DNA from 3 places in the Rhizobium sp. FG96 genome. Region 3 is predicted to be linked to each of the others. Evidence: riboswitches for the same ligand, from Rfam matches in the RefSeq annotation. Region 3 holds a riboswitch; each other region holds the start of a gene.

What was found. A riboswitch is a leader RNA that binds a small molecule or an ion and turns the genes downstream of it on or off. The one in region 3 is predicted to bind thiamine pyrophosphate.
Region 1: it holds a riboswitch for thiamine pyrophosphate, as region 3 does, so the genes downstream of both, ACODR6_RS16200 (YkoF family thiamine/hydroxymethylpyrimidine-binding protein) here and ACODR6_RS06170 (ABC transporter permease) in region 3, are expected to answer to the same signal.
Region 2: it holds a riboswitch for thiamine pyrophosphate, as region 3 does, so the genes downstream of both, thiM (hydroxyethylthiazole kinase) here and ACODR6_RS06170 (ABC transporter permease) in region 3, are expected to answer to the same signal.

What each region holds. Positions count from the first base shown of each region.
Region 1 covers NZ_JBMDIL010000007.1:221,364-231,910, forward strand. The annotation lists gene ACODR6_RS16160 (SRPBCC family protein) at 1-46, opposite strand, end outside; gene ACODR6_RS16165 (RNA polymerase sigma factor) at 150-1,409, opposite strand; gene ACODR6_RS16170 (YciI family protein) at 1,406-1,780, opposite strand; gene ACODR6_RS16175 (hypothetical protein) at 1,984-2,937, shown strand; gene ACODR6_RS16180 (TetR/AcrR family transcriptional regulator) at 2,927-3,484, opposite strand; gene ACODR6_RS16185 (nuclear transport factor 2 family protein) at 3,497-3,958, opposite strand; gene ACODR6_RS16190 (acyltransferase family protein) at 4,127-5,152, shown strand; gene glpK (glycerol kinase GlpK) at 5,153-6,646, opposite strand; TPP riboswitch at 6,787-6,898, shown strand; gene ACODR6_RS16200 (YkoF family thiamine/hydroxymethylpyrimidine-binding protein) at 6,890-7,498, shown strand; gene ACODR6_RS16205 (ABC transporter permease) at 7,526-8,314, shown strand; gene ACODR6_RS16210 (ABC transporter ATP-binding protein) at 8,311-9,075, shown strand; gene ACODR6_RS16215 (ABC transporter substrate-binding protein) at 9,078-10,088, shown strand; gene ACODR6_RS16220 (3-hydroxybutyrate dehydrogenase) at 10,165-10,547, shown strand, end outside.
Region 2 covers NZ_JBMDIL010000010.1:173,087-183,633, reverse strand. The annotation lists gene ACODR6_RS20640 (carbohydrate ABC transporter permease) at 1-280, shown strand, start outside; gene ACODR6_RS20635 (ROK family transcriptional regulator) at 321-1,559, shown strand; gene ACODR6_RS20630 (sugar phosphate isomerase/epimerase family protein) at 1,594-2,448, shown strand; gene ACODR6_RS20625 (ABC transporter ATP-binding protein) at 2,471-3,532, shown strand; TPP riboswitch at 3,574-3,670, shown strand; gene thiM (hydroxyethylthiazole kinase) at 3,724-4,527, shown strand; gene thiE (thiamine phosphate synthase) at 4,524-5,159, shown strand; gene thiD (bifunctional hydroxymethylpyrimidine kinase/phosphomethylpyrimidine kinase) at 5,156-5,968, shown strand; gene ACODR6_RS20605 (YdeI/OmpD-associated family protein) at 5,972-6,580, opposite strand; gene ACODR6_RS20600 (carbohydrate ABC transporter permease) at 6,644-7,492, opposite strand; gene ACODR6_RS20595 (carbohydrate ABC transporter permease) at 7,485-8,423, opposite strand; gene ACODR6_RS20590 (ABC transporter substrate-binding protein) at 8,493-9,800, opposite strand; gene ACODR6_RS20585 (ROK family protein) at 10,007-10,547, shown strand, end outside.
Region 3 covers NZ_JBMDIL010000002.1:605,217-615,763, reverse strand. The annotation lists gene minE (cell division topological specificity factor MinE) at 405-662, opposite strand; gene minD (septum site-determining protein MinD) at 659-1,474, opposite strand; gene minC (septum site-determining protein MinC) at 1,508-2,260, opposite strand; gene ACODR6_RS06175 (ABC transporter substrate-binding protein) at 2,391-3,329, opposite strand; gene ACODR6_RS06170 (ABC transporter permease) at 3,361-4,101, opposite strand; TPP riboswitch at 4,211-4,313, opposite strand; gene ACODR6_RS06165 (outer membrane protein) at 4,463-5,092, shown strand; gene ACODR6_RS06160 (hypothetical protein) at 5,252-5,497, shown strand; gene ACODR6_RS06155 (sugar ABC transporter substrate-binding protein) at 5,568-6,497, opposite strand; gene ACODR6_RS06150 (sterol desaturase family protein) at 6,673-7,707, opposite strand; gene ACODR6_RS06145 (LacI family DNA-binding transcriptional regulator) at 7,854-8,864, shown strand; gene ACODR6_RS06140 (sugar phosphate isomerase/epimerase family protein) at 8,888-9,715, shown strand; gene ACODR6_RS06135 (Gfo/Idh/MocA family oxidoreductase) at 9,728-10,547, opposite strand, start outside.

The sequences.
Region 1 (10,547 bases), on a different contig from region 3:
CCATCTCGCGGACGAGAACCAGTTCGTGTTGCGTCGTGGCGCTCATTTCGGCATTCCTCCTGTTGAAGCGAAACCTGTTTATCCTCAGGTTGTTACAAGGACGTCGCAGCATCCTCCGCTCCGACATCGCCTGATGATTTTTCCGGACATTATCTGACGGCGGGCGTCGCCTGCTCGTTCTGCAGCTTGTCGAGCTGCAGGCGGATATGGGCGGCTTCCGCCGCCGAATTGGCGAGCGCGATCGCGCGGTCAAAGGATTCGCGGGCGCGGCGCACCTCGCCCATCTGCTTCAGCAATCCGCCGCGCAGCCCATGGAAATAGAAATAGCCGTCGAGCTTTTCCGCAAGCGTATCCACCAGCGCCAACGCCTCCTCCGGCCCCTTGAGCTTCGAGACGGCAACGGCGCGGTTGAGCGTGATGACGGGCGATGGCTGCACCCGCTCCAGCACCCGGTAGAGGATCTCGATCTCTTCCCAATCGGTATCCTCGGCGCGCTTGGCGCGGGAATGGATGGCGGCGATCGCCGCCTGCAGCTGATACGGTCCCGGCTGGCGGTGACGGATCGCCTTGTCGAGCAGGTTCAGCGCCTCGTTGATCAGCGCGTGGTTCCAGCGGGTGCGGTCCTGATCCTCGAGAAGAACCAGCTCGCCATTGCCGTCGAAGCGCGCATCGCGCCGCGAAATCTGCAGCAGCATCAGCGCCAGCAGGCCCATGATTTCAGGCTCGGCCGGAAAGATCCGCAGCATCAGCCGCCCGAGACGGATCGCCTCGTCGGCAAACGCGGCCGCATCGCGTTTCGGATCGCCCTGCGAATAGCCCTCGTTGAAGACCAGATAGATCATCGTCGAGACGATGGTCAGCCGCTCCGCCCTCTCCTCCGGCCCCGGCGTTTCGAAGGGAACGCCGGCCTTGGCGACGCGCGCCTTGGCGCGGGTGATGCGCTGCTCCATGGCGCTTTCGCCGACGAGAAACGCCTTGGCAATCTGCTGCACGGTAAGGCCCGAGACGATGCGCAGGGCGAGCGCGATCTGCTGCGTTGCCGGCAGATCCGGATGGCAACAGATGAAGAGCAGCCGCAGGATGTCGTCGCGGTAGTTGGATTCATCCAGCCGGTCAGCGATATCGCTCTCGGCATCCTCTCTATCGGAGATCAGCTCCTCGTCCGGCAGCGCCTGCGTCTTCTTCTGCTTGCGCACCGCGTCGATGCCGCTGTTGCGGCCGACGAAGATCAGCCATGCCGTCGGATCGCGTGGCGGGCCCTTGTCCGGCCAGGTGCGGATGGCGCGCAGGCAGGCCTCCTGAAAGGCCTCTTCCGCGATATCGAGATCGCGGAAATAGCGAAGCAGCGCGCCCAGCGCCTTCGGCCGGGCAGAAGCCAGCGTCACGTCGATCCAGGCAATGTCTGTCATGTGGCTTTATCTCCCGGATGGAACACGTAGAAGGGCCGGATCTCGTAGGAGGTCGAGCCCGGATTGACGGCTGACAGCTCCTTGGCGAAGGCGATCGCCTCGTCCAGCGTGTCGAAATCGATGCAATAGAAGCCGAGCAGCGCTTCCTTGGTCTCGGCAAACGGGCCGTCGAGCACCAGCGGCTCTTCCTTGCCCTTGCGCAGCGTCGTGGCCGACGTCGTCGGCATCAGCCGCCCGGTCGGGCCAAGCTTGCCGGACTTGGCGAGCGGCTCCTGCACGGCGTAGAGCTTCGCCATGACGGCATCCTCCTCCTCCTTCGACCAGGAGAAGACGGTTTCTTCGTTGGCATAGCAAAGGATCGCATAAAGCATCTGTTACTCCTCTTCCTCAATGACGAAGGAGTAACCCGCCATCCGACAGGGCGCAGCAAAAAATTACGCTTCACAAATAAGCGGTGGGGCAAAATTAGCATTGGGGATTGTATCGGCCGCTTCGCTCTTCGCCATCGAGTTGCCACCTTCGACTCCGATTTCTCGCGCGGCTGGATTTCCAACATCATATTTCAGGACGAAACATGCATCTTTTCAAAAGCCTGTTCCTGGCTGCAGCACTGGCCGGCGCAGCCACTGCCGCCTCCGCAGCGCCCCAGAATTTCATCTATACCGGCGCCGGTGAGCTCGACGGCCTCAAGGACCTGCTGTCGCGCCCCGATATCGGCGGCGCGCAGGTGGTCTATAACTGGAAGATGCTGGAGAAGGGCAAGGGCGAGTACGACTTCTCGCCGATCGAGAAGGACCTGGCGATCGCCAAGAGCCTGAACAAGAAGCTGTTCATCCAGGTGCAGGACCGCTTCTTCAGCCCCAAGGCCCGCAACATCCCCGACTACATGCTCGAAGGCGCCGAGTATGGCGGCGGCCTCGCCCCGCAATTCGACAATCCCGGCGAAAACAAGGGCATCGGCTCCGGCTGGGTGGCGCAGCAGTGGAACCCGGCGGTGCGTGAGCGCTACCAAGCGCTGATCTCGGCGCTTGCCGCCAAGTTCGATGGCCGCGTCTATGGCATCAACCTGCCGGAGACCTCGATCGATCTCGACCCGAAGAACGAGCCGAAGGACTTCTCCTGCGATGCCTATTTCGCCGGCGAGATGGAGAACCTCGGCTTCGCGCGCAAGGCGTTCTCAAAGTCGATGGTCGTCCAGTATGTCAACTTCTGGCCCTGCGAATGGGAAAACGACCACAAATACATGAGCCGTCTGTTCGATTTCGCCGCGAAGAACAATATCGGCCTCGGCGGCCCCGATATCGTGCCGAACCGCAAGGCGCAGATGAAGAACTCCTATCCGTTCTTCAACCAGTACAAGGGCAAGCTCGCCTATGTCGGCATGGCCGTGCAGGAGCCGACGCTGACCTACAAGAACCCGCAGACCAAGAAGCCCTTCACCAAGGAAGAATTCACCGCTTTCGCCAACGACTATCTCGGCGCCAGCGTCATCTTCTGGAGCACGAAGAGCCCCTGGCTCAAGAAGTAGCCGAAAGCCTCGTCTTCATCCCGGCAATCGCCCGGCGGAAGACATCATGATCGTCGAGGGCGCGCGACAGAACCAGCGCGCCCTGGATACCGAGAACCGCGGCCTCCGCCTCCTGCTGTGCAGTACCCTGCTCTACCCCGCTGCGCACGAGAGCGCCGACGAGCGCATCCACCCACCGCCGGAAATAGCCGTTGATCGCCTCGCTGAAACGCTCCCGCGTCCCATCGAGCGCGAAAGCACCGACGAGGCAGATGCGCCCGCCGGAGCGGAAGTAATCGTCGACGCCCCGCCACATCGCCTCGATCGCCACCGAGGGCTCGTCGCTGCGCAGCGGCTCGTAGATGAAATCCTCGAACCAGCGATCGACCTCCTGGAGTACGGCAGCCGCCATCTCCTCCTTCCCGCCGGGGAAGAAGTGATAGAGGCTGCCCTTACCGATCCCGGTGCGTTCGGTGATCCGGCTGAGCGTCGCGCCCTCATAGCCGAGTTCCCGGAAGATCTCGGCAAGCAGGGGCACGACATCGCGGCGTTCGTAGACGGTTTTCAGAGCCTTGCGTCCTTAGAGGCCGAGCTCTGACAGCCCCGGATGGTCATCCGGACGGCGGCCGAGCGGCCAGTGGAACTTGCGGTCCGATTCCTTGATCGGCATGTCGTTGATGCAGGCGAAACGGCGCTGCATCAAGCCATCGGCATCATATTCCCAGTTCTCGTTGCCATAGGAGCGGAACCAGTTGCCGCTGTCGTCGTGCCATTCATAGGCATAGCGCACGGCGATGCGGTTTTCGCGGAACGCCCAGAGCTCCTTGATCAGCCGGTAATCCAGCTCCTTGGCCCACTTGCGGCTCAGGAAGGCAACGATCTCCGGCCGGCCGTTGACGAACTCGGCGCGGTTTCTCCAGGCGCTGTCGGGCGTATATGCGAGCGACACCTTTTCCGGGTTGCGGCTGTTCCAGCCGTCCTCGGCAAGGCGGACCTTCTGGGTGGCGGTTTCCAGTGTGAATGGGGGGATAAGTGCAGTCATTGTCATATCTCCTGTACCAATAGGAATGCATTGTACCGATCAGTACAGCAGAAGCAAGGGACGCGCCTGCGGCATTCGCGCACGCATGGAAGAATGACGTCGCGCCCACGTTTCTGACGCAATTGGACGGTTTGTTCCTGCCGCAGCGCACAATCGGAAGGGGAAACCATGCACCAGCAGAAGACCCGCATCGAATGGCTGGATATCGCCAAGGGCCTCTCGATCATCCTCGTGGTCGTCTACCACACCCTGCTCTACCTGAACTTCCACGAGATGGCCCCGGCACTCTACACCAAGATCAGCAACATCATGGCGCCGATCCGCATGCCGCTGTTCTTCTCGGTATCGGGTTTCCTCGCCGCTTCGGCGATGCGGGCCACATGGCCGGATTTCGTCAGGAAGAAGATCTGGACCTTCGTCTGGCTCTTCGGCGTCTGGAGCACGGCGCGCTGGCTTTATTTCCGCTATGTCCACACCAACGGCCTCGTGCCCTCGGAGGGGTCGGATCCCTATCAGCTCATTGAAATGTGGTGGGCGCCGAATACCGGCATCTGGTTCATCTGGGCGCTGGCAATCTTCATGACCGTCACCAAGCTGCTCTCCTCGGCGCCGCGCATCCCGGTCATCGCCGTCGGCACCATTCTCTCGATCCTCACCTTCGGCGGCTATCTGCCGATCGATCTCTTCACCCACCGCAATGTGCTGCAGTATTTCGTCTTCTTCGCCTTCGGCTGCTGGTATGGCAGGCTGATCGCCGAAACGCTGACCGAGCGCCCTCTCCCCTTCGCGGCCGGTGGCTTTACCGCTTTCATCCTGCTGCTGGCGCTGCGCAGCCGCCTGCAGCCGATCGAGCCCGGCCTCTGGGCCTCTGCGTCGTCGATCGCAGGTCTGTCATGGCTGTGCGGCATGGCCGTGCTGATGTCGCGGCTGAAGGCCCTGCGCGACGTCTTTTCCTATTTCGGCCGCAACACGCTGCCGGTCTACGTCACCCATGTGATGATCGTCGCCGGCATAGCCGGCCTGATCGCCACCCTGGTCGAGCCCTCACCATCGATCGGCTATCTCGCCGCACCCCTGATCTGCGTCACCGCCATCACGCTGTCGCTGGCAATCAAGGCAACCGCCGACCGCTCCGGCGCAAGCTGGCTCTACAGCCCGCCGGCTAGGCGCGAAAGGGCGGTGGCGGCGGCCTGATCAGGCATCGCTCAGCGTCCGCTTCACCGCATTCTTCCACCCCTTGAGTTTGGCGGAACGGGTCTTCTCGTCCATGTCTGGTTCGAAGCGACGGTTGCGCTTCCACTTCGCAGAGAAGGTCTTGCGGTCCGGCCAGACGCCGGCCCGGCTGCCGGCGAGCCAGGCAGCTCCGAGCGCCGTCGTCTCCAGGATCACCGGCCGGTCGACGGGCGCGTCGAGCAGGTCGGAGAGCCGCTGCATCGTCCAGTCGGAGGCGACCATGCCGCCATCGACGCGCAGCACCGTGTCGTCGCTGCCGTTCTTCCAGTCCTTCTGCATCGCATCGAGCAGATCGCGGGTCTGGTAGCAGACGGCTTCCAGCGCAGCGCGGGCGAATTCCGCCGGGCCGCTGTTGCGTGTCAGGCCGAAGATTGCCCCGCGCGCCTTCGGATCCCAATGCGGCGCGCCGAGACCGGTGAACGCCGGCACCAGATAGACCTCCTGCGAGGGATCGGCATTCTCGGCGAGCTTGCCGGTCTCGCCGGCCGTGTCGATGATGCCGAGACCGTCGCGCAGCCACTGGACGGCCGCTCCGGCGATGAAGATCGATCCCTCCAAGGCATAGGTCGTCTCGCCGTCCAGCCGGTAGGCGATCGTCGTCAACAGCCGGTTCTTCGAACGCACCATGTCGGAGCCGGTATTCAAAAGCGCGAAGCAGCCGGTGCCATAGGTGGATTTCAGCATGCCAGGCTCGAAGCAGGCCTGGCCTATCGTTGCCGCCTGCTGGTCGCCGGCAACTCCGAGGATCGGGATCTCGGCGCCGAGGATCGACTTCTCGACGATGCCGAAATCGGCAGAGCAGTCCTTCACCTCCGGCAGCATGGCGGCGGGAACGCGCAGGATCTCCAGCAGGTCCTTGTCCCATTCGTTCTCGGCGATGTTATACATCAGCGTGCGCGAGGCATTGGTCGCGTCGGTGGCGAAACTCTTGCCGCCGGTCAGCCGCCAGATCAGGAACGTGTCGATCGTGCCGAAGCAGAGTTCGCCCTTGGCGGCGCGGGCGCGCGCACCCTTCACATTGGCGAGCATCCAGGAGAGCTTGGTGCCCGAGAAATAAGGATCGAGGATCAGGCCGGTCTTCCTGGTGAAGATCTTCTCGAGGTCCTGGCGCTTCAGGTTTTCGCAATAGCTCGCCGTGCGCCGGTCCTGCCAGACGATGGCATTCTGGATCGGCTTGCCGGTTTCCCGCTCCCAGACGACGACGGTCTCGCGCTGGTTGGTGATCCCCAATGCGGCAATGTCAGTCGCCTTCACCTTCGCTTCGCGCAGCGCCATCTGGATCGTCGAAACGACGGAATCCCAGATTTCCTCAGGGTCATGCTCCACCCATCCCGAGCGCGGATAGATCTGCGTGAACTCCTTCTGGCCCACGCCTGCGATCTTCATCTCGCCATCGAACACGATCGCCCGCGTCGATGTCGTGCCCTGATCGATCGCCAGAACATATCCGCTCATCCCTGCCCCCTCCCATGAAGCTCTGATGCTTTCAGATAGATCATTTAAGAGGCAGAAACGAAAGGAAAAAGAAAGCCGAGCGCAATTTTGCCCCTCGTCAGATCGCCGCTTTACAAGCCGCGCGGCGCATGTTTAAAAGGCGCCAACGACAGGGGTGCTCCGTATAGCCGGGGCTGAGATGCGGCTGGCATGGCCTCAAACTCTTTAGCTGATCTGGATAATACCAGCGGAGCGAGGCGAGCGATGTTTTCTGGCGCACAAATTTCCCTTTACCCGATGACCGACCGTTTCGTCGACGTCATCCTGTCTGCCCTTCCGGCACTTGATCCCTATCGCGAAAAGCTCAGGATCGAGACCGACGACATCTCGACGCTGATCGTCGGCACGCCCGATATCGTCTTCGCCGCCATGCGCGATCTCTATGTCGCGGGCTCGGCAGACGGCATCCACGCGGTGCTGCGCGCCACCATCTCCCGCGGCTGCCCCGGCGAGCCCGATGATCCCATGTGCCACACCGAAGCCCTGACGGGCCCGGTCCTGCCGCTTGCCGAGCGCAAGGCGTCGGCTCTCGAAGCGGTCGCTTCCGCCCCGGTCACCGGCCGCCATGCAGCCGCGCAGTTCTCGCTCTATGTCATGGGCACCGGCGATCACATGGAAGAGATCTACGGCTGCATCGACTTCCTGAAGAACTCGGGCGTCTTCGACCGTTCGAAGAATTTCTGCACCCGCGTCAAGGGCGATGCCGGTGCCGTCTTCGCGACGATCCACGAAGCCTTCGTCCGCTTCGGGCCGCCGAACGGCCATGTCACGATCGATCTCACCGTATCGGCCAACAGCCCCTCCGCCGTCTGATCTCAGCGTCACGTCAGGATCCTGCCGATGCCGAGATCTGTCCGGTTGCCGGGCCTTGCCGCCCGTTTCATTCCCGCCATCCTGTCCGTCGGCGCTGTGCTCGCCGCCTGGGAAAGCTATGTGCGCATCGCCGGCCTCCCGCCCGCGACGCTGCCCGCACCCTCGCGCGTTCTCGCACAGGCCTTTGCCGAACGTGCCGCGCTGCTGGCGAATAGCTGGCCGACATTGCAGGCGACCCTGGCGGGTTTCGCCGCCTCCCTTCTCATCGCTTTCGTGTTTTCGGTGCTGATCGATTTCGTGCCGCGCCTGCGCTCGGCGCTGATGCCTGTTTTCGTCATCAGCCAGACGCTGCCGCTCGTCGCCATCGCGCCCTTGATCGTCCTCTGGTTCGGCTTCGGCCTGCTGCCGAAAATCCTGCTGGTCGCCCTCGTCACCTTCTTTCCGATGCTTGTGGCCCTCACACGCGGCTATGAGGCGACAGAGCCGGAGATCGAGGAACTGCTGACCACCATGGGCGCCTCTCGGTGGAAACGCTTCCTCGCCGCCCGCCTGCCGTCATCGCTGCCCTATTTCTTCGCCGGTCTCAGGATATCGATCACCTATGCCGTCGTCGGCGCCATCTTCGCGGAATATGCAGGGGCCGCCCGCGGGCTCGGTATCTATATCCTCAACGCCAAGAACAATTTCCGCGCCGATCTCGTGCTTGCCGCCGTCCTCGGCAGCGCTCTGCTGACGCTCTTGCTGTTCTCACTCGCGGTCCTCGCCGAGCGCCTCGCCATGCCCTGGCACCGGGCAAACGGGGAGGACCTGGAATGAGCAGCGCGCCCCTCCTCGATATCGAAAACCTCAGCTGCCGCCTCGGCAATATCGATGTGCTCGCCGGCATCTCGCTGCACCTGAAGCAGGGCGAATTCATATCCGTCCTCGGCCCCTCCGGCGCCGGCAAATCGACACTCTTCCGGCTGTTGACAGGCTGCGCCACCGCATCCGCCGGCAGCATCCGCATGAACGGCCAGCCGCTCGACGCCGCCGAACGCCCCTTCGCCTTCATGCCGCAGCGCGATGCGCTGATGCCTTGGCGGCGGCTGATCGACAATGCCGCACTCGGCCTGGAGATATCTGGCATGCCCCGCCGCGAGGCCCGGCGCCAGATCGAGCCGCTGCTCGCGGAATTCGGCCTCGCCGGCTTCGAGAACAGCTGGCCGCATGAACTCTCCGGCGGCATGCGCCAGCGCGCCGCCCTGCTGCGCACGGTGGTGCAGCAGCGCCCCATCCTGCTGCTCGACGAACCCTTCGGCGCCCTCGATGCGCTGACGCGGCTGAAGATGCAGCGTTTCCTCGAGGCGCTCTCTGCCCGCCGTGGCCTCTCGGTAGTCCTGATCACCCATGACGTGCGCGAGGCCGTGCTGCTCTCCGACCGCATCTACGTCTTCTCGCCCCGCCCTGCCCGCGTCGCCCTCGAAATCGACGTCCGCCTGCCCCGGCCGCGAACGGAACCGGGAAAGCATCAGGCCGAGATCATCGCAATCGAAAACCGCATTCTCACAACGCTCTTCGAAGGAGAAGCCGAACCATGACCATGCCGATCATCACCCGCCGCACGGCGCTTGCAGGCATTCTCGCCTTGACCGCCGCACCGCTTGCCGTCCGCGCCGCAAGCCCCAAGGTCTCGGTCGCCCTCGACTGGACGCCGAACACCAATCACATCGGCCTCTACGTCGCCCGGGAGAAGAATTTCTACCGCGACGCCGGCATCGAGGTCGACATTCTCCCCTATACCGACACCTCTGCCGCAACCCTCGTCGCCAGCCGCGTCGCCGATTTCGGCGTGCTCGGCTCGATCGGCCTGATGACCCAGCGCGCCGCCGGTGCCGATCTCGTCGGCACTTTCGCGATCGTCCAGAAGGAGACCGGCCGCGTCGTCTTCAAGGGGGACCGCACCGACATCAAGACGCCGAAGGATCTCGACGGCAAGACCTATGGCGGCTTCGGCAGCGCCTGGGAAAATGCCCTGCTCGGCTCGATGATCAGGAACGCCGGCGGCAAGGGCGAGTTCGAGACCGTGACGCTCGGCACTTCCGCCTATCAGGCGCTCGACAATGGCGCTGTCGATTTCACGCTCGAAGTCTATACCTGGGAAGGCGTTCAGGCCGAGCTCGAGAAGAAGGCCCAGCGCGCCTTCGTCTATGCCGATTACGGCGTGCCGGATGAACACACCGCGCTCCTCGGCACCAGCAGCGCCTATCTCTCGGAAAAGCCCAATCTCGCCCGCGCCTTCATGCAGGCGACGCGACGCGGCTATGAATTCGCCGCCGATCATCCGGATGAAGCAGCCGATATCCTGATCAAGGGAACGGACGGCGCGCTCACCAATCCGGACCTCGTCAAGGCATCGCTGAAAACGCTAGCCTCCGACGGCTATCTGCGCACCGCCCCCGGCAAGGCCGGTGCCATCGACCCGGCAAAGATGAAAGCGATCGGCGATTACCTGTTCGACGCCGGCATTTTGAAGGATGCCGATGGCAAGGTGCTGACCGCGCGCCCGGATTTTGCCGCCGCCTTCACCACGACGCTTCTCGCCGGAAGCTGAGAACGCCATTCGGCGATTGTCAGCCGCAAGGCTTTGCGCATAACCTTGGTCCAACCCGGACCAAGGAGAAGCGCTTATGAAAAGAACCGTCGTCGTCACCGGCTCCACCAGCGGCATCGGCCTGGCGATCGCCACCGCCTTTGCCGGCAAGGGCGACAACGTCGTCATCAACGGCTTCGGAAAAGCCGAAGAAATCAAGGCGATCACCGAGCGGCTTGAATCACTTTCAGAGGGCCGCGCCCTCTACCATCCGGCCGACATGACCAAGCCCGCCGAGATCGCCGACCTGATCGAGACTGCAGCGAAAACCTTCGGAACGGTCGACGTCCTCGTCAACAATGCCGGTATCCAGCATGTCGAGAAGATCGAGGACTTCCCCGTCGACAAGTGGGACCAGATCATCGCCATCAATCTCTCGAGCTCCTTCCATACGATGCGATCGGCCATTCCGCACATGAA
Region 2 (10,547 bases), on a different contig from region 3:
GATCGTCCTGCCGCTCTCGGCGCCGGGCATCGCCTCCGTCTTCATCATCACCGTCATCGCCGGCTGGTCGCAGTTCCTCGTGCCATTTCTGCTGCTGACGCAAAACAACTTGATGCCGATCGGCGTCGGGATCTTTAACTTCCGTGGCATGCAGACCGACTCGTCCATTCAGCTGCTCGCCGCCGCCTGCCTGATCTCCGTCGTACCGGCGATCGTGGCTTTCCTCTCGCTCCAGCGATTGATCCTGGGCGCGATGACAAGCGGCGCGGTGAAGGGATGAGAGCGGCTCTGATGTCGATGGAAGACGAAGGATCGCGATCATGAACCAGACCCCTGATGTCAAGCTCTCCCCCGATCTCAGCGGGGCCAATGTCGAGGATGCGGGCGAGCATAACCGCGCGGTCGTGCTGCGCTGCATCCACCGGCAGGCGCCGATTTCGCGCGCGGAGATCGCCAGGCAGACGGGCTTCACCAAGCCGGCGATCGCCCGCATCGTCGACCGCCTACTCGACGAAGGGCTGATCATCGAGGCTCGCCGCCGCCATGGTTTGCGCGGCCAGCCGGCAATCGAGCTCGAGATCAATCCGGACGCATTCTTCGCGATCGGCATCAATATCGATCGCGATCACCTGACCATCCTTGCGGTCGATGCCGTCGGCAATGTCCGCGCCCGCGTCCATCACGAGAAGCGCTACATCCTGCCGGCCGAATTCATGCAGCTGTCGGCCGACGCGATATCGCATTTCCAGCGCAGCCGCCTGATCGATGACGCACATCTGGCCGGCATCGGCCTGGCGATGCCCGACTGGCTCGGCGAAATCGCCTTCCCCGGCAGGCCGGCCGACTACTGGGAATGGATGGAATTCGATGTGCGCGCTGCCCTCGAGGATCTGACGCAGCATCCTGTTTTCATCGAAAACGAAACCAACGCTGCCGCATTGGCCGAGCTCGATTACGGGCTCGGCGCCGAGAGCCGCAGCTTCCTCTATATCGCCGTCAACGCCTGCCCCGGCGGCGGTCTCGTTCTCGACGGTAACGGCCATCGCGGTGCGATGGGCCTCAGCGGTGAAATCGGCTGGGTGCCGATCGCCGACGGCAAGGACGAAAGCACACAGAAGGTTCGCCTGCTCGGCGAGATCTTCTCGCTCTTCTGCCTTTATCAGTTCCTCGCCGAACATGGGATCAAGGTCAGCGTGCCCCAGGATCTCCTGACGCTCGATGCCCGCGGCAAGCGGCTGGTCTCGCAGTGGCTTAAGGAGATGAGCGCGCATCTTGCCGTCGCCGTCCGCCATGTCGGCATGATCGTCGATCCCGATGCCATCCTGGTCGGCGGGCGGCTGCCGATCCGCATGATCGACGAGCTGTTGCGCTATGTGCATGAGCATCTGGACGCCAGCGACGGCGCCCTGCCCTCGATCCACCGCGCCTCGCTCGGCGAGGATGCCTCGGCGATCGGGGCGGCCGCGATGCCGATGGCCGCCGCGCTGATGCTGGCGTCATCGGATGAGGTTCAACGTACCCGTTCACCGCTGAAATACATGGATCGCCTGAACAATTAGCACGGCCGCTGCGGCGGCGCATGGGAGGATTTTGATGAGGATCGGTTTCTATACGTCGACGTTCAACGACCGGCCGCTTGAAGAAGTGGTGGATTTCGCAGCTTCCGCTGGTTTCGATGCCATCGAGATCGATGTCGGCGGGCACATCAAGACCCCTGACAGGGTGAAGGCCGCCGTCTCGCTTGCCCGCGAGCGCAACCTCTTCGTCTCCTCGATCACCTATTTCGGCAACCAGCTCGACGCCGATAATGTCAAGCGCAAGGATCTGCGCTCGCGCACCGCGGAATTCGCGCAGGCGATCGGCGAAACCGGCGTGCCGGTTTTCGTCATCTTCCCCGGCCGCAATGACGATGCCAGCGACGAGGCCAACTACGACGATTTCGCGGCTTACATGAACGGCCTGATCGCCGAGACCGCTTCCAGCGGCCTCACCTTTGCAATCGAGAATTGGCCTGGGCCGAAAGACAATTTCGTCGGCACAACGCCGAAAGGTTACGAGGAGCTGTTCAAGCGCATTCCCGACCGGCGTTTCGGGCTCGAATTCGACCCCTCGCATTTTCTGCGGACGGGTATCGATCCCTATCTGGCGCTGGATGCCGTCAAGGATCGCATCGCCATCCTGCATGCCAAGGACACGGCGGTCGATGCGACCGCGCTGCAGGCCGTCGGTTATCACGGCAAGGGCTGGTGGCAGTACAAGCTGCCGGGTCTTGGCTTGCTCGACTGGTCGAGGTTCCTGAAGCAGGCGCGCAGCTACGGCTTCGACGGCACGATTTCCATCGAGCATGAGGACGCCGCCTATGGCTGGCCGGGTAAGGACCTGGAGGCCCGCAAGGAGGGCGAACGCGTCGGCCTCGGTTATCTCAGAACCGTCTTGGACAAGCTTTGATCGCAGCCTGGGGAGGACGATAATGGCTCATGTTTCAGTCAATAATGCTCGCAAGGACTACGGCGCGTTCAAGGCTATCAAGGGCGTCTCGGTCGATATCCGTGACGGCGAATTCGTCGTCCTCGTCGGCCCGTCCGGCTGCGGAAAATCGACGCTGCTCAGAATGATCGCCGGGCTCGAAGGCATCACGTCAGGCGAAATCCAGATCGGCAAGCATGTCGTCAACGAACTGGCGCCGAAGGACCGGGACATCGCCATGGTGTTTCAGAACTACGCGCTCTACCCGCATATGACCGTTGCCAAGAACATGGGCTTTTCGCTGCGGCTGAAGCGCATGCCGCGGGCGGAGATCGACAAGCGGGTCGGCAATGCCGCAAAGATCCTCGGCCTCGAAAGCCTGCTCGAACGCTATCCGAAGCAGCTTTCGGGCGGCCAGCGCCAGCGCGTTGCCATGGGCCGGGCGATCGTGCGCGATCCCGCCGTCTTCCTGTTCGACGAGCCGCTTTCCAATCTCGACGCCAAGCTACGCGTGCAGATGCGCTCCGAGATCAAGGAGCTGCATCAGCGGCTGCAGACGACGACCATCTACGTCACTCATGACCAGATCGAAGCGATGACCATGGCCGACAAGATCGTCGTCATGAGGGATGGGCGCATCGAGCAGTCGGGCTCGCCGCTCGACCTCTATGACCGGCCGAACAATCTCTTCGTCGCCGGCTTCATCGGCTCGCCCGCGATGAACTTCATCAAGGGCAGCATGACGGATACGGGCTTCCGCACCGAGGATGGCATCACCCTGCCGAGCGACCGTCGCCCCGCCGACGCGGTGACCTACGGGATCCGCCCGGAGCATTTGCAACTCGACCCCAATGGCATCGAGATCACCACCGTCGTCGTCGAGCCCACCGGATCGGAAACACTGGTGATTGCGCGGCTCGGCGCGCAGACGATCAGCTGCGTCTTCCGCGAGCGGATCAGGGCTGCACCCGGCGATGTCCTGAAGGTGGCGCCCATTCACGATGCCGTACATCTCTTCGGCGCCGATGAGCAGCGCATCGTCAGCGGGGAAGCCCGGCTCAACTGATAGGGCGTGACAAGCCGCCGATAATTTGCGATGACCGTGGTGTTGAGAGACAGGGGCGTTCGCCGAAAGGCGGGCTGAGAAGTACCCTTCGAACCTGAACCAGATAATGCTGGCGGAGGGAGTCGCTCGAGGCCCTTCGCTTCCATGTGCCTGGCCTCCCGCGTCTTGCCCCGCCCCAAAAGGGACGCAAGATGACGACTTCCAGATCACCCGGGCAATTGCTGACCGCGCTGCGCGCCGCGCCGCCGCTCGTTCAATGCATTACCAACTATGTCGCGATGAATATCGCCGCCAATGTCGTGCTGGCCGCGGGCGCCTCGCCCGCCATGGTCCATGCCGAAGAGGAAGCCGGTGAATTCGCCGCATTCTCCGGTGCACTGACCATCAATATCGGCACGCTCTCGCCCGCCTGGGTCAGCGGCATGAAACAGGCGGCGAAGGCTGCCGCGCGCAACGGCAAGCCATGGGTTCTCGACCCCGTGGCGCATTACGCCACCGGCTTCCGCCGCGAAAGCGTCGCGGCACTTCTCGACCTCAACCCGGCGATCATCCGCGGCAATGCATCCGAAATCATCGCGCTGGCCGGCAGCGAAAGCCGTGGCCAGGGCGTCGACAGCCGCGATCCCGTCGAGCAGGCGGAAGGTGCTGCCCGCAGCATCGCGGCGCAATATGGCGCCGTTGTCGCGGTCACCGGCCCGGTCGACTTCGTTACCGACGGCACCCGCGCCGTTCGCATTTCCGGCGGTTCGCCGCTGATGCCGCAGATCACCGCGCTCGGCTGCTCGCTGACCTGCCTGACCGGCGCCTTCGCCGCGGTCGCCTCTGACGAGACCTTCGATGCGACGGTCGCCGCTCTCGCAATGTTTGCCGTCGCCGGCGAACAGGCGGCACAGGAAGCCAAGGGGCCCGGATCCTTCTCCTGGCGCTTCCTCGATGCGCTTGCCGCGCTCGATGGTCCGGCACTCGACGCCGCAGCAAGGATCAGCCAGGCGTGAAGAGCTTCGACCTCTCCCTTTATCTCGTCCTCGACCCGGAGCTCTGCGCCGGGTACGGGCTTGTCGAGACCGCCCGCGCAGCCGTCGCCGGTGGGGCGACCATCGTGCAGCTGCGCGACAAGACGGCGACTACCCGGCAGATGATCGAGACGGGCCGGGCACTGCAGCGGGTCCTGTCAGGAAGCGGAGCACTGCTTGTTGTCAACGACGATGTGGAAGCGGCAATCGCGCTCAACGCCGATGGGCTGCATATCGGCCAGGAGGACCTCGGCGCCGCCGAGGCCCGCCACCGCATCGGCCCTGATATGATCCTCGGCCTTTCGGTCGAGACGCATGCGCTTGCCGCAGCCGTCGATCCCGCCATCGTCGACTATGCGGGGATCGGCCCCGTTTTCGCGACGGCGACCAAGCCGGATCACAAGCAACCGATCGGCATCGCAGGTCTGGCGGAGCTGGTTCGTGTCTGCCCGGTTCGCTCGGTGGCAATCGGCGGCCTGAAGGCGGAACATGTGGAGCCAGTGCTCGCAACGGGCACGGAAGGGCTTGCGGTCGTCTCGGCGATCTGTGGCCAGCCGGATCCGCAAGCGGCGACGGCTGCAATCGCCGAACGCATCAGAAAGGCAGGACAATGATCCGCAACGTTCTCTCGATCGCCGGCTCCGACCCATCGGGCGGCGCCGGCATCCAGGCCGACCTCAAGGCATTCTCCGCCCGCGGCACCTATGGCATGGCTGTGCTCACCGCCTTGACTGCGCAGAACACCACCGGCGTCTCGGCTGTGCAGACCGTCTCGCCGGATTTCGTCGCCGAGCAGATCCGCATGGTCTTTGCCGATGTCCGCGTCGATGCCGTCAAGATCGGCATGATAGCCAATGCCGGGATCGCCGAGGCAATTGCCGATGCGCTGCATCCGCATCGCGGCATCCCGCTGGTGCTCGACCCGGTGATGATCGCCAAGGGCGGCGCCGCCCTCCTCGATATCGCCGCGATCGGCGCGCTCACCGACCGTCTTCTGCCGCTGGCAACGATGCTGACCCCGAACCTGCCCGAGGCGGCAGCGCTGCTCGGCGAGGACCACGCCCAAGACCGCGATGCCATGCAGCAGCAGGCGCGCAAACTGCTGGATCGCGGACCGCGCATGGTACTGTTGAAAGGCGGCCATCTCGGCGGCACTGACAGCCCCGATGTGCTGGCAAGCGCCGGCCATATCACCTGGTTCGAGGCGCCAAGGCTTCCGACAAAGAACACGCACGGCACCGGCTGCACGCTGTCGAGCGCCTTGGCCGCCGAGCTTGCAAAGGGCAAAACGCCGGAAGCAGCCGTCGCGATCGCCAAGCAATATCTCGCCGATGCCGTTGCGGCTGCAGAAACGCTCACCGTCGGTTCCGGCCATGGCCCGGTCCAGCATTTCCACGCGCTCTGGGACAAGGCCGATCTCTAAGATTCAGACCTTCGGCTTCCTTGTCTGCGGATAGATCGTCTCGCCTTTCGCCAGCATCTCGACGAAGGTGGCGATCTTCCGCTCGCGGCCCGCGGGCGTCTTCATATTGTGCACGCGGAAGGCGAGCGCGAAGCGGTTTTGCGCGCTGAGCGCCGCAAGCATCGCTTGCGCCTTGGGATCGGCATCGATCGCCGCCTGCAGATCGTCGGGGATCTTCAGGTCCTTGCCGCTGCCATAGGCCCGGTCCCATCGGCCATCCAATTTCGCGGCCTCGACCTCGCGAAGGCCATGCTCGGTCATCCGGCCCTCCGCGACCAGGCGGGCGACATTGTTGACGTTGATCTGGCTCCAGATGCTCTTCCTGCCGCGCGGCGTGTAGCGCTGGAGATAGCTCTTTTCGTCCAGGCTCTTCTTGACCGCATCGATCCAGCCCCAGCAAAGCACCGCGTCGATCGCCTCGACAGGCGTGATCGACGGCAAGCCGGATGCGACCTTGAAGATACGGATCCAGACCTCGCTTTCACGGTCGTGATGCGCGGCCAGCCAGTCGCAGAAATCCTGCTTCGTCTTGAATTCGCGAACCTTCTCCGGATCGACCTTTATCGGTGCCAACCGTCTGCTCTCCCATGATGCCGTGCCGCGGCCATCGTAGCGGCCGCGGCACAAACGGCAACATCAGGATTTGACCGCGCCCGCCGTCAGGCCGGCGATGATGTGTCTCTGGGCCAGGAAGAAAACGATGACGGTCGGCATGATCGTCAGGGTGATGAAGGCGAGTACCAGCTGCCATTCGGTGCCGAATTCGCCGCGATAGACCATGATGCCGAGCGGCCAGGGATATTTCGATTCCGAATTCAGCATGATCAGCGGCAGGATATAGCTGTTCCAGCTGCCGACGAAGGAGATGATGCTGACGGTGGCGATGATCGGCCGCGACAGTGGCAGCGAGATGTACCAGAAGAAGCGCATGTAGCCGCAGCCATCGACGAAAGCCGCCTGGAACAATTCTTCCGGAAGGTTGCGAAAATAGTTTCTAAAAAGAAGGATGCTCATGCCGAGCCCGAAGGCGACCTGCGGCAGCACCACGCCCCAATAGGTATCCAGCAGTCCTAGATCGCGGATGCGGATGAAGAGCGGCAGGATGGCGGTCGCCGCCGGAAACATCAGCCCGAGCAGGAAGTAGTTCAAGAGGAAGGACGAGCCGAAGAAGCGCACATGCGCAAAGGTGAAGGCCGCCATCGACGAGACGATCAGCGTCAGCGACACAGTCAGCACGGCGATGACCAGCGAATTGAAAATCTGCAGCCAGTAGCGCTCGCCGAACAGGATATCGGTATAGTTCGACCATTGCCACGTGGCGGGCAGTCCGAAGGGATTGACGCGCAGGTCGCCGAGCGTCTTGAAGCCGCCGAGCGCCGTCGTCAGCAGCGGGATCAGCACCAGGGCGGCGATGAGCGTCAGCGAGACGTAGAGATAGACCTTCGTCGTCGCGGGCATGCGAATGGTGTCGGTCGTATCAGTCATTGCGCATGAATATCCTTTTGTAGCCGAAGGCGAGCGTGACGCAGATGATGAACAGCACGACGCCGACGGCGCTGCCGAGACCGACCTGCATGCGCATGACGCCGTAGGTGTAGAGGAAGGTCACCATCGTCTGCGTCGAGTTCGAGGGACCGCCGCCGGTGAGCGGCATGATCATGTCGAAGAGCTGCAGGGAGCCGATGACGGCAAAGAAGATCGAAAGCCTGAGCGTCGAGCCAAGCAGCGGCAAGGTGATATAGCGGAACTTCTGCCAGCCGGAGGCGCCGTCGATATCGGCAGCTTCCAGCACGTTCTTATCCACCGATTGCAGACCGGCGATGAACAGCATCATGTGGAAACCGAAATACTTCCAGACGACGACGCCGAGCACCGCATAGATCGCCACGTCCTTGTCGGCGAGCACATAGGGATTGGCCATGCCGAAGAAGCCGGCGATCGCCGCGAACAGCCCGTAGTCGCCGTCATAGACGAAGCGCCAGATCAGGCCGGCGGCGACATCGGCAAGAACATAGGGCAGGAAGAAGATCAGCCGGTAGGTGACGACGCCGGGGATGCGATGCGCCAGCATCGTCGACAGCCAGATCGCCAGCGGCACCTGGATGGCGATGGAAACGACGATGATCAGGCCGTTGTTGATCAGCGCCTGGCTGAAGGCGGCATTGCGGAACAGCACCTGGAAATTCTTGAGCGCGATATACTCGGTCGGCGTGCCGTAGCCGTTCCACTTGTAAAGGCTGTACCAGGCAGCCTCGCCCATCGGCATGATGACGAAGAGCGTGAAGAGGATCAGCGCCGGCGGCAGGAAAAGCAGGAGCACGGCCCAGCGGTCGTGGGCGATCGAACTGCGGTTCTTTCGGGCGGCCTTGCTAGGCGGCGCGGTCCGAACGCCTGATGAAACGGAAATCTCAGCCATATGTCCTGCCTTCGCATGCGCGTGTCATATCCCGGCGCCGCGCGGCGCCGGGAGTGCTTGCTGGGAGGCTTATTGCTCGAGTTCGAAAGCGTCCTGGATCTGCTGGGCGCCGTCCTTCGAGCTCATCTGGCCCGAGACGATCTCGACCGAGACGTCATTGACGACGCGGCCGACAGCGGCGCCAAGATCCTGATCGAAGAAGTTCTGGTGCCAGGTGGATCCAGCCAGCTGCTTGGCGGATTCAGCGAGTAGCGGGTTGACGACCCCATCATCGGCGCCGACAGCGACCGGCAGCAACATGGCGTTCTTTGCCATCTCGCGTTCGTTGTCGGCGTTGGTCAGGTAAGCGAGGAAGTCGAGCGCTTCCTTGGATGCCTTCTTGGTGACCGCCCAGCCGTTCAGGCCGCCGAGCGTATCGGTTGCCTTGCCGGCACCGCCTTCGACGGTCGGGAAGGCGAAGCGGCCGATATTGTCGGGGGCGAGACCCTTGCCGTCACCGGCATTCTTGCGCTGGTTGGCTTCGGTATTTTCAAAGCCCAGGATCATCGCGGCCTTGCCGTCGCCGAAGACGCCGAGCGCCTGCGGCCAGGTCACGCCGAGATAGCCGGGCTGGAAAGGCTCCAGCTTGCCAAGCTCGGCCAGATCGTCGCCGGCTTTGATGATGGCGGGATCCAGGAAGCCTTCGCCCTCGCCCTTCTTGGCGGCATCGAAGACCTTCTGGCCGCCCTCGCGCATGACGAGGTAGCTCCAGTAGAAATGGATCGGCCATTTCTCACCGCCGCCACCGGCGATCGGCACGACACCGGCATCCTTCAGCTTCTTCACGGCATCGAGGAAGTTCGCCCAGCTCTTGATATCCTCGGCCTTCACGCCTGCCTTGGCGAAAAGCTCCTTGTTGTAGAAGAAGCTGACCAGACCGACCTTGTAGGGAACCGCCCAGACCTTGCCGTCAAAGGTCATGCCGTTGACGGAGGCCGGGGTGAACTGGTTGCGCAGCTTGCCACCGTCAGCGTCAAGCGCGGGGCTAACCTCCTGCAGCGCGCCGGTCTCCGACTGCTGCTTCAGGACGCCGCCGCCCCAGGTGTAGAAGAAATCGGGCACGTCGTCCGACTGCAGAAGCGTCGGCAGCTTGGCCTTGAAGGCCTCGTTTTCCAGGAACTGCATCTGGATATCGACATCGGGATGCAGCTCTTCGTATTTCTTGACGATCTCTTCCCACTTCGCCACGAATTTCGGATCGAGCTCCAGATGCAGCCATTTGACGACCGTTTTGGCCGAGGCGGCACCGGCGCCGAGCATCAGCAAGACCCCTGCGGCGGCGGCCAGAAATGCAATGCGCTTGCCGCGAAGGGCCAGGCCCTTGTGCATATACGTCATGATTTTCCTCCCAGGGGAACTGTCCTCACCAATTTTTCCCCAATGCGGAATAATTCAATGGAGCTTGGCCCGATTGTCAACCCGACTACCTGATTTTTTGCCGATCGCGCTTGACAGTGGGCGGGATGTGCCTGTTATTTAATTCGTACCCCGACGAAATTACGTGGCTGTTTCGGCCAGAGATGCGATTGCCCGGCTAGTTTTTCATGAAGACCGCAGATCCCGAATTGATGCGTGCAATCAATCGCTTGAATGTGCTGGACACGATCCGGCGCCACGGGCCGATTTCGCGCGTTGAGATCAGCGAGCGCACCGAACTGTCGACGACAACAGTCTCGGCGATCACCGCATCGCTGCTCGACGACGGCCTGATCCTGCCACGTCACGAAGGCGATATCCGCAACGAGGCGGCGCGCGGCAGGCCACGCGTCATGCTGGAACTGAACCCGGATGCCGCCCGCGTCGTCGGCGCCAAGATCGCCGCCAACCGGATGATCTTCGTCGTCACCGACTTTCGCGGCGACGTGCTCTCGAAGCTGACGCTGCCGATCCGCATCGACCGCCAGCCGATCGCCGTAATCGCCGATCTCGTCGAGGATGGCGTGCGCCGTTGTGTCGTCGATGCTGGATTGTCGCTCGAGGATGTCGATACGGTCTGCCTCGGCCTGCCCGGGGTCATAGAGCACCGCACCGGCCATGTGCGCAGCAGCCCGATCTTCCGCGATGTAAACGTGGATTTCGCAGCCG
Region 3 (10,547 bases):
TCTTCAATTGTCAAATAACTGACGACACCAGCCGTCACAAAATCAATCGCTCCAAACTTCCGCTCGAAGCTCAAACCAGCAAAACAGCCAATCCGCTTGATTTTCTCTAGAACGAAGCTCTTCGTCGCCAGCAGCGCCGCCGCCCTCGTTCAGTGACGCGGCTTATACGGCCATCCCTCCCAAACAGTCAACAGCGCAATGGAGAAAATTCCGAAGTTTCTCGTAGCAGGCTGTTTTTTCAGAGCTTTTTGAATTCACTGCCCTGATGCCGACCTGTACGAACCAGATATGCGCTTCGGCAGCAAGCCTGCAGTCCCACGGAGGAGCCTAGACCACCCTGCCCGGCAGCCTGAAGCGCAAAAGGCGGCCAAGGCCGCCTTTCATTCCGTTCGATCGATCCGTCTTTAAGCGGCTCGCGCCGCCTTGGCCGGGATTTCTACGTCGATTTCGAGCACCGAGACATGCTCGCCACGGTCGATCTTGATCTGCAGCCGGTCGCCATCGATCTCCACATGCTTGGCGATGACGGCGAGAATTTCCTCGCGCAGCACGGTGACGAGATCGGCGCCGGGGGTGACGCGCTCATGGGCCAGCAGCACCTGCAGGCGCTCACGCGCGACCGGAGCCGACTTTTTCTTCTGGAAGAAGTTGAACACGTTCATGCTGCCCTCCGGCCGAAGATCTTGCCGAAGAAGCCGCGCTTCTCGCCGGGGATGGTGACCGGAAGCGCCTCGCCGGCAATGCGCCGTGCGGCCTCGAAATAGGCCCTGGCAGGTGCCGTGTTCTGGTCGGCGAGCGTAACGGGAGCGCCGATATTGGAGGCGCGCAGCACGTCCATGCTTTCCGGAATGATGCCGAGCAGCGGGATCGACAGGATCTCGAGCACGTCATCGACCTTCAGCATGTCGCCGCGCTCGGCGCGGGTGATGTCGTAGCGCGTCAGCAGCAGATGCTTCTCGATACGTTCACCATTCTCGGCCTTGGCCGTCTTGGCGTCGAGCAGACCGATGATGCGGTCGGAGTCGCGAACCGAGGAAACTTCCGGGTTGGTGACGACAACGGCGATATCGGCATGGCGCATGGCGAGCGTCGCGCCGCGTTCGATACCGGCGGGACTGTCGCAGATGATCCAGTCGAAGTGACGCTTCAGGTCGTTGATGACCTGCTCGACGCCCTCTTCGGTCAGGCAGTCCTTGTCGCGGGTCTGGGAGGCCGGCAGCAGGAACAGCGTCTCGAGCCGCTTGTCGCGGATCAGCGCCTGCGGCAGCTTGGCATCACCCTGGATGACGTTGACCAGATCGTAGACGACCCGGCGCTCGGCGCCCATGACCAGATCGAGATTGCGCAGACCGACGTCGAAATCGACGACGACGACCTTCTCGTTGCGCTGCGCGAGTGCTGCGCCGAGTGCCGCGGTGGAGGTCGTCTTGCCAACGCCACCCTTACCCGAGGTAACAACTATGACCTTACCCATATCCCCTCTCCTGCTCCTGAACCAATTCGTCTGTTAAATGAGCCGCGATGCCATGATCGCGTCGTTTTCGAGCCAAAGCTGCGCGGAGTGGCCGCGCAGGTCCGCGGGCAGATCGTCCGCGGTCTTGTAAATGCCGTCGATCGCCAGAAGCTCGGCTTCGAGCTTGCGGCAGAATATGCGCGCCGATGCATTGCCGACGGAGCCCGCAAGCGCCCGGCCGCGCAGCGCGCCGTAAATATGAATGGAACCGCCGGCGATGACTTCGGCGCCCGAGGCGACCGAACCGATGATCGTCACATCGCCTTCCGGGAAGATGATCGACTGGCCGGAGCGCACCGGCTCGTGCAGGACCATCGAGGAGAGCGGTGCGCGGGTGATCACCTGCGGCGCCACGACCTGCACCGGCTCTTCAGCCTTCGGTGTAGCGCCCTTCACAGGCGCAGGCGCCGTTTCCGTCACCTCGACATCCGGCGCCGGGCGCCCACCCGTCATGCCCGGAGGCATCGTCGCGTCAAGCTGCGAGGGACGCGCGCCTTCGATCCCCATGATCCGAACATTGCGCTCGGCGAGAGCCGCAATCATCGATTTCAGCAGCGCCCGGTCCGCCTGCAGATCCGAAACGTCGAGAACCACGGGACGCCCCAGGAAGAATCCTGCCGAGCGCGAGGCCAGATCGTCGAGCCGAACCAGCCACTCCTCGAAGGGCAGATCGGGCGTCAAAACGACCGCCAGGAACGAACGGCCTTTGATACGGATGGAGCGTGCGTCGGTTAACACATTAGCAATCTTGGTTAATTTTTGATTGCTTCGGTGTAGCTGCTTCGTGGTTAACAAATAGTTAACGCGGGGCTCCCGGCCGGTACATTCGGTTAACGGCCGGGGGCTTTGCAAAGGGCCGTGGCAGACGCGCCACAGGCTACTTTATCTCGACGGCGAGGTCCTCGACCTTGGGTGCCGTCTTGACCAGTCCCATCTGTTGCATGAAGGCGCCGAAACGCTCGTAGCGGCTGGTATCGAGAGCGGCGGGGCGCTTGGCGAAGCGCGGCAGCGTGTCGAAAAAAGCCTTGCGGTTCAGCTCGTCATTGAGATCGGGATAGGCCTTGATGAACATCTGCCAGGCGTCATCGGGGTGGTTGGTGATGAAGACGGAGGCCTGCTCGATCGCACCGAGGAAGCGCGGCAGACGCGAATCGGCGGCCGAATCACGATGGGCAATGAAGATCAGTTCGTCATAGGGCGGCACGCCGTTTTCTTCCGGATAGAAGGCCTTGCCCTCGTGACCCTCGAGCTTCATCTGCGTCAGCTCGAAATTGCGGAAGCCGCCGACGGTCGCATCGACCTTGCCCGCGATCAGCGACGGCGAGAGCGAGAAGTTGACGTTGACGAGCTCGACATCGTCCTTCTTGAGACCGGCATTTGCGAGCATCCGCTTCAGCATCGCATCCTCGAAACCGGTGACGGAGAAACCGACCTTCTTGCCCTTCAGATCGGCGAGGCTCTTGATCGGCCCGTCGGCCAGCACGGTCACCGTATTCAGCGGCGTTTCGACCAGCGTGCCGATGCGGACGATCGGCAATCCGGCTTCATGATCGAGATAGAGATTGGGCTGGTAGTGGATGCCGATATCGGCCTGCTTGGCAGCGATGAGACGCGGCACCGCGGAGGGATCGGCGGGCGGAATGAGGGTGACGTCGAGACCGGCGGCGGCGAACAGGCCCTTCTCTTGAGCGATCACCATCGGCGCATGGTCCGGATTGACGAACCATTCGAGCATGACGGTCAGCTTGTCGTTGGCGAAGGAGGGCGACGCGAGGGTCGCGATCGCAAGGAGAGTGGCGGATATCAGACGCAGCATGTTTGCTCCATGATTTTGCGGGAAGAAGAAGTCAGTTCGTGGTGGCCCATGGGGTCCAGCCGGAGGTGAGCCTGTCGACGGCGACGCGGCAGATGACGGTCATGGCGGCGAGCACGGCCATGGCGGCAAAGACCATGTCCGTCTGCATGCGGGCATTGGCCTGGACCATGACGAAGCCGAGGCCGGAGGACGCGCCGACCCATTCGCCGATCACGGCGCCGAGTGGCGCGAGGGGTGCAGCGATCCTGAGGCCGGAGACGAGGGACGGCAGGGCGAGCGGCAGGCGGATCCGCATCAGCGTCTGCCAATGGCTGGCCTCTGTCAGCGATACCGCATCGAGAATATCCCGCTCGGTGCGGCGCAGCCCGTCGGCAAAGGCGGAGGCCACGGGAAAGAAGATGATGATCGTCGCCATGGCGATCTTCGAGGCAATGCCGAAACCCAGCCAGATAACCAGGATCGGCGCCAGCACGAAGACCGGGAAAGCCTGCAGGATCAGTACCATCGGCCAGACGAGCGTGGCGGCCGCCGGAAAGGCGGCGAGCGCGAAGGCGACGGCCGCGCCCGATATGGCGCCGCAGAGCAGGCCGAGGACGATTTCGAGCGCCGTCGTCAGGCTCTGCTCAAGCAGGAAGAGCGGCTGCCTGCCGAAGACGGCGACGACGTCGGCAGGCGACGGCAGAATGAAATGCGCGGGCGCGAAGATCCAGATGACCGCCTGCCAGAGAGCGATCAGCAGGGCCACGCCGCCGAGGGCGTTGAGCGGACGCATCGCTAGGCCTTCGCGCGGGCCGGATGCGGGAACGGAAAGACAGACATGGCGAAGCGATCTCCAGACAGAATTGGAGATCCAGGCAAAGCGAAGAAGAAGGGGAGATGCCGCCGGCATCTTGTTCCGTTCCTACGCCGGCATGACCCGGATCAGGTTCAAGGGTCCGGCTCACCGCCATCTCAGCATCGTCAGATGCTCCCCTCGGAATGGGCGGAACCTGTCGTTTTCCCGGCCTGAAGTCAATGGCGCATCTGTCGCAGGCCTTCGCCGGTCTTGTATTCCGGGGTCTCAGCTACAAAATTAATTAGAGACTTTTGGATCAGGCACCCTACTTGACCCCTAAGCATTAGGGAGACCGAATATGAAATTCGTTATTCTCACCGCGCTGGCTGCCTCACTTGCCGGCATTTCCGCTCAGGCCGCGGACCTGACGCCGCCGCCCGCCCCTGTCGAGCCCGAAGCGATAACACCTGTCTTCACCTGGTCCGGCCCCTATATCGGCGCCGAGGGTGGCTATAGCTGGAACACCTTCGATCCTTCCGGTACGTCGGATGTCGATGCCAATGGCGGCATTCTCGGCGTCTTCGGCGGCTATAACTATCAGTTCGACAACAACTGGGTTGTCGGTGTCGAAGGTGACGTCCTGCACAACTGGAACAAAGAGGATGTAGCCTTTGGCTCGGTCGAGACGACCTGGCAGGGCTCGGTTCGCGCCCGCGTCGGCTATGCCTTCGACAATGCGCTGATCTACGGCACGGCCGGCTGGGCAATCGCCCGCGCCGAGGCCAATCCGGATGTCGGGCCAGACGAATCGGATACGCTGAACGGCTGGACCATCGGCGCCGGCATCGATTACGCCTTCACCCAGAATATCTTTGCCCGCGGCGAATATCGCTACACCGATTACGGCAGCGGCAATTTCGGCGCGGCTGGCGGCGATTTCGACCTGAACCAGAACACCATCATGATCGGCGTCGGCGTCAAGTTCTAGGCGCCACCCATCTCCCCAATGTAAGGACACGCCTTCATTCAGCGTGCCCTTTTCTATGATCGCCGGTACGCTTTCCAACATCTCGTGGAAAACCGGAACACCGTGTTGCACTAATTTAGGACTTCGACAAAAGTCATTCCCATCATGAGGAATGCTCACATGCTGTCGGGTCTCGGAACAATCACCATCACGGACGAGAACTATAGTGAGCATGTCGCCTTCGAGCTCGGAGAGCGCGATGGCCTGCTTTTCGGCGGCGAGGAAGTGCTGCGCAGAGCGCAGCGGGCCAAGAAGGTCTTCCTGTTTCTGCTGACCTCGCGGCGCGAATTGCGCATCCGCATTGCCAATGTCGAGCATAGCTGCGCCAATTTCGTCGTCATCAGCGAGCCCCTGCCCGCCGCCTGACATGCGAATGGCCACGATGGCCTGAGCGCATCGTGGCCGTCCTGACGCCGCCCGTGAGGCAGGCGGCGCCTTAGTTCAGGTGTTCGAAATCCGCCATGTTCTTCTGGGTGACGAGCTGGAAGGGGATCCAGACCTCTCGGTCGAGCTTCTCGCCCTTGATCGCCTTCATCGCGGCATCGATCGATCCCTTGCCCTGGCCCTTGGCATCCTGAAACACGGTGACCTTGAGATCGCCTGTCTTCATCGCCTGCAGCGCCTCGGGCGTCGCGTCGATGCCTGAGACGATGATCTTGTCGGTCGAGGCGCCGGCGGCCTTCAGCGCCGAAATCGCGCCGAGCGCCATTTCGTCATTATTGGCGATGATGGCATCGAATTCGACGCCCGATGTCAGCCAGTTGGAAACCAGATCGGCGCCGTTGACGCGGCTCCAGTTGCCGACCTGCTCCTGGGCGACCTTGATGCCGCTGCATTCAGGCGTCTTGACGACATCGTGAACGTCCTGCGTGCGCTGGCGCGCCGCCTGGCTGGTGAGGTCGCCGATCATGATGACGACATTGCCCTTGCCGCCGAGCATGCGACAGACTTCCTTGGTCTGCAACGTGCCGGATTCAGTTTCGTTGGAGCCGACGAAGGCCTGCTGCTTGCCGAGCGTGTTGAGGTCGGTCGGCTGGACATTGACATAGATGAGCGGGATGCCGGCATCTTCGGCAACCTTGCTGAGAGCGGGCGTGCCATCGGAATCGACGGGGTCAACGATGATGGCGGAGACGCCGCCGGCCGCAAAATTCTTCACCTGATCGAGCTGCTTGTTGACGTCGGTCGTCGCGTCTTCGATCTGCAACTCTACCCCGATCGACTTGGCGTAGTCTTCCATGCCGTTGACGATGAGCGTCTGAAAGTTGTTGGACAGCGTGCCCATCGAAACACCGATACGGTCGGCAGCGTGCGCCTGCGACGCAAGCACCAGCGCAACGGCGCTGGCGGTCAGCAATTTCAGCATGTTCTCTCCTCCCAGAGATAAGGCGGCGCCAGGCGGCCGCAGGAAAACGTTAGCCGGGGAAGGCCGTGCGGTCCGCCGATAATTTGATGAAAACGCCTCATTTGCAGGGCATCCGCATAGCAAAGGGCCCGGCTCTGCAGCCGGGCCTTTCTCGGTCGCTCGCTTGGGAAATCAGTCAGCTTGCCTGCTGCTCGCCGCGCGCCTTCTTTTCGGCGCGGCGCCTTGCCTGCTCCATGAAGCGCTTGTCCATGCGCTCCTGGGCCTCGGGCGAACCGTCGTGGAAAGTGCCGAACCACTTGTCGAGCGGGATGACGCCATCGGCGTAATTGCACTCGAAATACTTGTGATGGAGATAGTGGTCGTAGCTGTGCGTATCAATGGCGCTCTCCTCGCCGACGACGATCTTGTCGAAGCCGGCATGGCCCGGTGCCGGGGCAAGGCCTGCATGCGCCAGGTGGAAGATCGCATGGACAGGATTGGACGGCACGATCCAGTGGATCAGCACACCGGAGAAATAGAGGAGGTGCTCGATCGGGTGCATGGCAAGACCGGACCAGGGGCCGGGATTGACGTTGTTATGATGCAGCTTGTGGACGGCATGATACAGCGGCGGCCAGTGGATGAGGCGATGCACCAGATAGAAATGCAGGTCGCGGAAGGTCGGAATAAAGAACATCACGACGGCGCAATAGACCGGGTGCTCGGCGAAGGACACATAGGGAATGATGCCGTTGGCGAAAGCCCAGAGCGTCAGCACCTCGAATGCCGTCCAGATCGGCACCGCGCTGGCAAAGGTCCAGATGACATTGTCGACCGTCTGGTTGCCGAAAAGGAAGGCGTCGTTGCCGACAGAGGGCCATTTGGCGTTGAACTTAAAGCTCGTGCCCTGCTTCTTCTGCATGTAGAGGCGCAGATGGAAGGCGCCGAAGAAGACCAGCACGATCGCCGCATTGCGGATGAGCAGATAGGCGATCCAGCCGATCGAGAAGGTCTTTGCCGTCTCCAGCGACGGCGTGGCGTAGAGCCAGAGCAGGGTGCCGATCACCGCGTAAAGGACGTTCCAGGGCATCAGATAGCCCGGATAGCCAAACAGCCATTTCAGGAAACGCAGCGGCTGGACCGGCCAGATGAACACAGGCGGATACTGGATGAGCTTGAACGGCGCCCAGTCGCCGCGTTTGTTGCGTTTGCCGTATAGTGTGTCGTCCATCTGAAATCCTCCAACTCGTGAGGCAAAAATTACCGCAGCCGCAGGGCCAATTCCCATCGCTGTTTTGATGTGTTTTGATCAATTGCGGTATTTCGCCCGAGAGGCTGGAATGCTTGACTGTCCAGGCGAGTTTGGGGGAGGTTTTGATGAAAAAGACGACGCTGCAGGATGTCGCCCGGGAGGCACGACTGGGGATCGCCACCGTCGAGCGGGTCATCAACGGCCGCGGCGGCGTCACCGAAAAGACCGCCGAGAAGGTCATCCGCGCCGCCAAGAAGCTCGGCTATGGCGAGCGTTCGACCGAGACCCATCGTGGCGCGATCCGCATCGAGGTCATCCTTGTGCGGCCGGAGACCTCGTTCTTTGCCCGGCTGAACCAGGCTTTCGAGCGCATATCCGCCTCGCTCGACCGCGCCGTCATGCTGCACCGTACCTTCATCAAGGAAAGCGATCCGATCGGCATGGCGCATCACATCGCCAATCCTAGCTTTCGCCGTTCCGGGCTAATCATCTGTTCGCAGGACCATCCGAAGGTGATCGAGGCGCTGCGTCAGGTGCGCGCCTCAGGCGTCGAGGTCGCGCAGGTCGTCACCCGCTGCGACGACGCGGAAGTCCCCTATCTCGGCATCGACAATTATGCGGCGGGCCGCAGTGCCGCCTACTACATGTCCGGCATGCTGGCGGCACGTCCCGGTCATTTCGCTGCCATCTGTCATAGCGGCGCCTATTCGAACCACCGCCAGCGCATCCAGGGGTTTTCCGACTATATGGCCGAGCGCGGGGCTGAAGGCCACGCGCTCTCGCTGGTGATGATGGGCCGTGACGACGACCTGCAATGCGCCGAGTTGTTGGGAGAGGCGCTCCGGCGCGACCCCGAGATCATCGGCGTCTATTCGGCCGGCGGCGGTGACGAGGGCGTGGCGATCGTCCTGCAACAATGGGCCAAGCAGCGGGATATCTTCTGGGTCGGCCACGAACTGACCGAAAAGAAGAAGCGCTATCTCGAAAACGGTCTTCTCGACATCTGTCTCGACCAGGCGCCCGAAGTGCAGGCGCGCCGCTCCGTCGATCTCATCCTGCGCAAGCTCGATATCATCCGCACCGAGGTCATCACCGATCCCGTGCGGTTCATGACCGTCAGCGCGCAGAATCTCTAACCAAAGGACCCGGGAGGTAAGCCATGCAGACCCTCAATGTCTTCCAGTCGCTCTGGGCGATGGAGCTTCGAAGCGCGAGAAAACCGGAGCGATCGCTGGAGGAAAATATCCGCCTGATCGCGGAGGCGGGCTTCGATGGCGTCAGCGCCCACTGGTACGATCGCGACTATGTGGAAAACCTCGCCGACCTGTTGGAAGAGCATGGGCTGAAGGCGGAGGGACAGTGTTTTCCGAAGACCGTCGACGACTTGAAGCCGGCGCTGGAGAATGCGGCGGAGTTCGGTGTTGCCCATCTCTGCCTGCAGCCGGATGTCCGGTTGCGCCAGATCGAGGATTGCCTGCCGCTGCTCGAAGGCTGGCATCGTCTGGCCGAAGAGGCGCGCATCCCCGTCTTCATCGAGACACATCGCGACCGGATGACGACCGATCTCTTCTTCACCCTCGACCTGATGGACCGCCTGCCGGATCTGAAGCTGCTCGGCGATCTCTCGCATTTCCTAGTCGGCCGCGAATTCGCCTGGCCTGTTTCCGATGAGAACCACGCGCTGATCAACCGCATTCTCGACAGTTCCTGGGCCTTCCACGGCCGCGTCGCCTCGCGCGAGCAGGTGCAGATCGAGATCTCCTTCCCGCATCACAAGCCCTGGCTCGATCTCTTCATGACCTGGTGGGACTATGGCTTCCGCAGCTGGAAGGGACGTGCCGGGCCGGATGATGTGCTGGCCTTCACCTGCGAGCTCGGCCCGAAACCCTATGCGATCACCGGGCGCGATGGCGAAGACAGCACCGATCGCTGGCAGGAAGCCCTGTTCCTGAAAGACGAGATCAGGGCGCTCTGGTCGCGGCTCTAAAGGAGCAGCAGATCAAACGCGGTAGAGCGCGGGTTTTTCGTGCTGAGCCACGGCAACCCGCTCGCCGGATTTCCAGGCCTGCAGGCAGGCCTTGGTGACCTGCATCGCCATGAAGCCATCAAAGGCGCTAGCCCCGGTCGGCGTTCCGCTCAGGATACCAGCCGTCCACGCCTCAAGCTGCGCCCGATAGGCCTGGCGGAAGCGCGGGCGCCAGTCAGCCGGCGTGCGGAAGCCATCATTGCCTTTCACGCGCAAAGACGTATGGGGCGACGGATCGAGCGCCACCGTCCCGTCCTCGCAGACGAGCTCGGCGCGAACATCGTAGCCATATTGCGCATCCGTGAAGACCTCGATGTCGACGACGACGCCAGATGCGGTCTGCAGCAAGATGAATTGCGGCTGGCGGTTCGGCGCATTGCGCGTCGCCGGAGGGCTGGCAACGAAGGCCGAGACGATTTCCTCGTCGAGCAGGAAACGGGTGATGTCGAATTCGTGCCCGGCGGAATTTGCGATGACGAGATCCGAGGTCAGGTAGTCGGGCGCAACCGCGTTGCGATGGATGCAATGGAGAAACAGGGCGCGGCCGAACTCGCCCGTGTTCAGCGCCTGCTTCATCTCGCGATAACCAGGGTCGAAGCGGCGCATGAAGCCGACCTGCACCAGGCGGCGGCCGGCTTTCTCCTCGGCGCGGATGATCTCTTCGGCTTCCGGAAGGCTTGAAGCCAGCGGCTTTTCGACGAGAACCGGCTTGCCCGCAGCAATCGCCTTCAGCGCCAGCGCCGCATGCGTCTCGTCCGGCGAGCAGACCATGACGGCGTCGATCTCGGGGTCG